DNA from 2 places in the Pantoea sp. E956-1 genome. Region 2 is predicted to be linked to the other one. Evidence: predicted binding sites of a transcription regulator. Region 2 holds the regulator's gene; the other holds the start of a gene.
What was found. The regulator LexA, encoded in region 2, represses DNA repair genes until DNA is damaged. The targets are predictions, from matches to a motif close to TNCTGTATGTACATACAGNA.

Region 1: AC0T7J_RS08980 (DNA translocase FtsK 4TM domain-containing protein) is a predicted target of LexA. The motif match lies at 904-923, and genes of this name have one in related genera.

The regions. Positions count from the first base shown of each region.
Region 1 covers NZ_CEUYZP010000002.1:314,965-317,167, forward strand. The annotation lists gene lrp (leucine-responsive transcriptional regulator Lrp) at 371-865, shown strand; gene AC0T7J_RS08980 (DNA translocase FtsK 4TM domain-containing protein) at 984-2,203, shown strand, end outside.
Region 2 covers NZ_CEUYZP010000009.1:172,831-175,033, reverse strand. The annotation lists gene AC0T7J_RS19635 (diacylglycerol kinase) at 86-454, shown strand; gene lexA (transcriptional repressor LexA) at 560-1,174, shown strand; gene dinF (MATE family efflux transporter DinF) at 1,275-2,203, shown strand, end outside.

The DNA.
Region 1 (2,203 bases), on a different contig from region 2:
CAAAACTCGGGTCAGAGGGGTGCAATAGTGGAAAAATAGTCATTTAAAAACAGATACACAGCTAACTGTCTGGCATCTTGTCCTGAATTTGGTGATTTTACTTTGACAATCGCCTGCGCTTTTGCGAAAACATTATCAGAAGCGAATAACATTTATCGGAACAAAGCAGGTTTTCATCGCCCGTTTTGCAGGTAACGCCGAATAAAAGCAGCCTGATATGGATAATGACGCATGATGTGGACAGACAACATGCGTCATATCGATAGGTGTCAGAACACAGGCTCTGTTAGCTCACTTCAGAAATGCCCCGAACAATGAGCATTTTCAGGGCGTGGCAGGTAAAGGGAAGGAATTAAGAGAGACAATAATAATGGTAGACAATAAGAAGCGCCCCGGGAAAGATCTCGACAGAATTGACAGGAATATTCTGAATGAACTTCAGAAAGATGGTCGCATTTCAAACGTAGAGCTTTCCAAACGCGTAGGCTTATCGCCTACGCCCTGTCTTGAGCGTGTGCGTCGTCTCGAACGTCAGGGATTTATTCTTGGCTATACCGCGCAGTTGAACCCGCACTATCTGGATGCATCTCTGCTGGTATTCGTTGAGATTACTCTGAATCGTGGTGCACCGGATGTGTTTGAGCAATTTAACGCCGCTGTGCAAAAACTTGAAGAAACTCAAGAGTGTCATCTCGTTTCCGGCGATTTCGACTACCTGCTGAAAACGCGCGTACCTGACATGTCTGCCTACCGTAAGCTGCTGGGTGAAACCCTGTTGCGGCTGCCGGGCGTAAACGACACGCGTACGTATGTGGTGATGGAAGAGGTTAAACAGAGCAATCGACTGGTGATCAAAACTCGCTGATGCGGGGCAGGTGCAAAACCTGTGAGATTTCGGTACACTCCTGTGCATTCATACAGGATCAGCGTCGGGCTCGCCCGACGCTGTTGCTTCTTACTTTACAGGCACCTGGAGAGTCCTCTTGAGCCAGGAATACACAGAAGATAAAGACGTTTCGTTACAATCGATGAGCAGTGGACGTCGTCTGCTGGAAGCAATGCTCATTCTGGTGGCGCTGTTTGCCATCTACCTGATGGTTTCTCTGGTCAGTTTTAACCCTTCCGACCCGAGCTGGTCGCAAACGGCCTGGCATGAACCTATCCACAACATCGGCGGCAGCGTCGGTGCCTGGCTGGCTGACACCTTACTCTTCATCTTTGGTGTGATGGCGTATGCCATTCCGCCCGTCATCCTGGGTCTGTGCTGGATTGCTTTCCGTCAGCGCGACAGCCAGGACTATTTTGACTACTTTGCCGTCGGGCTGCGCTTAATTGGCGTCCTTGCGCTGGTGGTGACGACTTGTGGTATGGCGGCGCTGAACGCCGATGATATCTGGTACTTTGCCTCGGGCGGTGTGATTGGCAGCCTGGTCAGTAATGCTATTGCACCCTGGTTCAGTCCGGCGGGCGGCACGCTGATGCTGCTTTGCGTCTGGGCGGCGGGTATTACCCTTTACACCGGCTGGTCATGGCTCACCATTGCAGAAAGAATTGGTGGCGTAGTCATGGGCGTGCTGACGTTTGCCAGCAATCGCTCACGTCATGATGAACCCTGGCAGGAAGAGGATGACGAGCGGGATGCGCGTGAATACGCGGATGTGCCTGAGCTTCATGCCGCCGATCAGGATGATGATGTGCTGCTTTCTGCCCCACGTGCAGCTGCTGAGCCTGCGGCGTCACAGCAGGATCCGCTGCTGGCTAAAGCTGCAGCAGCCACCAGTGCGGCAGTCGCGGCTACCGCTGAAGCCGCCGAGGTGACCTTCGCCCCGGCAGCCACAGTAACGCCTGCATCTGTTGCTGCACCTGCTGCTGCTGCGGTTACAGCTTCGGCGCCTGCCGCATCAGCGACATCCATCCCTGCATCGCCGTCTGCACAACCTGCGCCTGCGTACGCACAGAGCGCGCCAGCTCCGCAGAGTGTGGCGAATTCCCCGACGCCGGCGCAGAGTGCTTCTGCACCCGCAGACTCACCACCGCTTTATCACTTTGAAATGCCAGACGACGCTCCGGTTACGCCGTCGTTCAATGCTTACGACGATGATGAACCTAAAATGGGTAACTGGCGGGATACGTCGGTCATCCCTGCGGCATCTGCAGCAGCGGCATCTGCAGCAGCGGCAGCCCAGGCAACAACGCGTACTGC
Region 2 (2,203 bases):
CAGAAAGCGCAGCGAAGATCTGTGGTGGTGCCCATTGCACGCAGCCCAGACATTGACGTCAATCCGATGAAAGGGTTCCCACATCATGGCAAATAATGCCACCGGACTTATCAGAATAGTAAAAGCCGCAGGTTACTCATGGCAGGGACTGCGAGCCGCCTGGCAACATGAGGCGGCGTTTCGCCAGGAAGCGCTGGCTGCGCTGGTCGCAATTATTATTGCGTGCTGGCTGGATGTCGATATGGTCTCACGCATCCTCATGATTGGGGTGGTGGTGCTGGTGGTCATTGTTGAAATCCTCAATAGCGCTATTGAAGCGGTGGTTGACCGCATCGGTCAGGAGCATCATCCGCTGGCGGGCCGGGCGAAAGACATGGGCTCGGCGGCGGTACTGATCAGCATTTTACTGGCACTCTTTGTCTGGATCGCGCTGCTCTGGACACATTTGCGATAAGCCTTCCACAATGCGTCTGAGGGCGCGTTTTCCCTGACAATTGGTTTCCATTTCGCCAATACCTGTATATACTCACAGCGACTGTATAAACAACCAGGGGGCGGGATGAAAGCATTAACCAGCAGGCAGCAGCAGGTCTATGACCTGATTCGCGACCATATTTCTTCAACGGGCATGCCGCCTACGCGTGCCGAAATTGCGGCGCAGCTGGGCTTCCGTTCGCCGAATGCGGCAGAAGAGCATCTGAAAGCGCTGGCGCGTAAAGGCGTTATCGAGATCGTTTCCGGTGCATCACGCGGCATTCGCCTGTTAATGGAAGAAGAAGCCTCAGAAGGGCTACCGCTGATTGGCCGGGTTGCTGCCGGTGAGCCGATCATGGCGCAGGAACATATCGAAACTCATTACAAGGTCGATCCAGGCCTGTTTAAGCCTTCTGCTGACTTCCTGCTGCGCGTCAGCGGAATGTCGATGAAAGATATCGGAATTATGGATGGCGATTTGCTCGCGGTGCATAAAACCCAGGATGTGCGCAACGGCCAGGTTGTGGTTGCCCGCATTGATGATGAAGTTACCGTTAAACGCTGGAAAAAGCAGGGTGCTATCGTGCATCTGCTGCCTGAAAACAGCGATTTTGACCCGATTGTTGTCGATACCCGTGCGCAGTCGCTGACTATTGAAGGTCTGGCGGTGGGCGTGGTGCGCAACGGCGAGTGGCTCTGATTTTGACGCCAGCGTGCATTCGCTTTTTCTGATGCTATTCTGTCTGCCCTAATTTTGTCGCTGTCTCTTTTGCGCAGCGACACTGAGCACGGAACGGCGAATGCGCTTTATCACGGCAACGGATAAAAATCTCTGGCGGCTCGCACTGCCAATGATCCTTTCAAATATCACTGTTCCCTTACTGGGAGTGGTCGATACTGCAGTAATTGGTCATCTCGACAGCCCTGTCTATCTTGGCGGGGTTGCGGTCGGGACTACAGTGACCAGCTTCCTTTTTATGCTGCTGCTTTTCCTTCGAATGAGTACGACTGGCCTTACGGCACAGGCGTTTGGTGCGGGCGATAAAACCGCTCTGGCGCGCGCGCTGACGCAACCGCTGATCATCGCGCTGCTGGCAGGTGTACTGTTCATCGCTTTGCGTTATCCGATTATCCAGCTGGCGACCCATCTGGTTGGCGGCAATCCCGATGTACTGGAACAGGCGGCGCTGTTTATTCAGATTCGCTGGCTCAGTGCGCCTGCCACGCTGGCAAACCTGGTAATCCTGGGCTGGCTGCTGGGCGTGCAGTATGCGCGTGCGCCAGTGATCCTGCTGGTGGTGGGCAATCTGGTTAACATCGTGCTCGATCTCTGGCTGGTGATGGGGCTGCACTGGGGTGTCGCGGGGGCGGCCACCGCCACGGCACTGGCAGAGTACATCACGCTGGGCGTCGGCAGCATCATGGTCTGGCGGGTATTAAAACTGCGCGGAATTACGCTTAGCCTGCTGAAGCAGAGCTGGCGCGGTGACAGCGGCCGGCTGCTGCGACTGAACCGGGACATCATGCTGCGCTCTCTGATGCTGCAGCTCTGTTTTGCCTCGCTGACCGTGCTGGGCGCGCGACTCGGCCCTGATGTGGTGGCGGTTAACGCAGTATTACTGATGTTCATTACTTTTACTGCCTATGCGCTGGATGGCTTTGCCTACGCAGTTGAAGCTTTTGCGGGTGAGGCGCATGGTGCAAAAGATGGCAGTAAACTCCTGCGCGT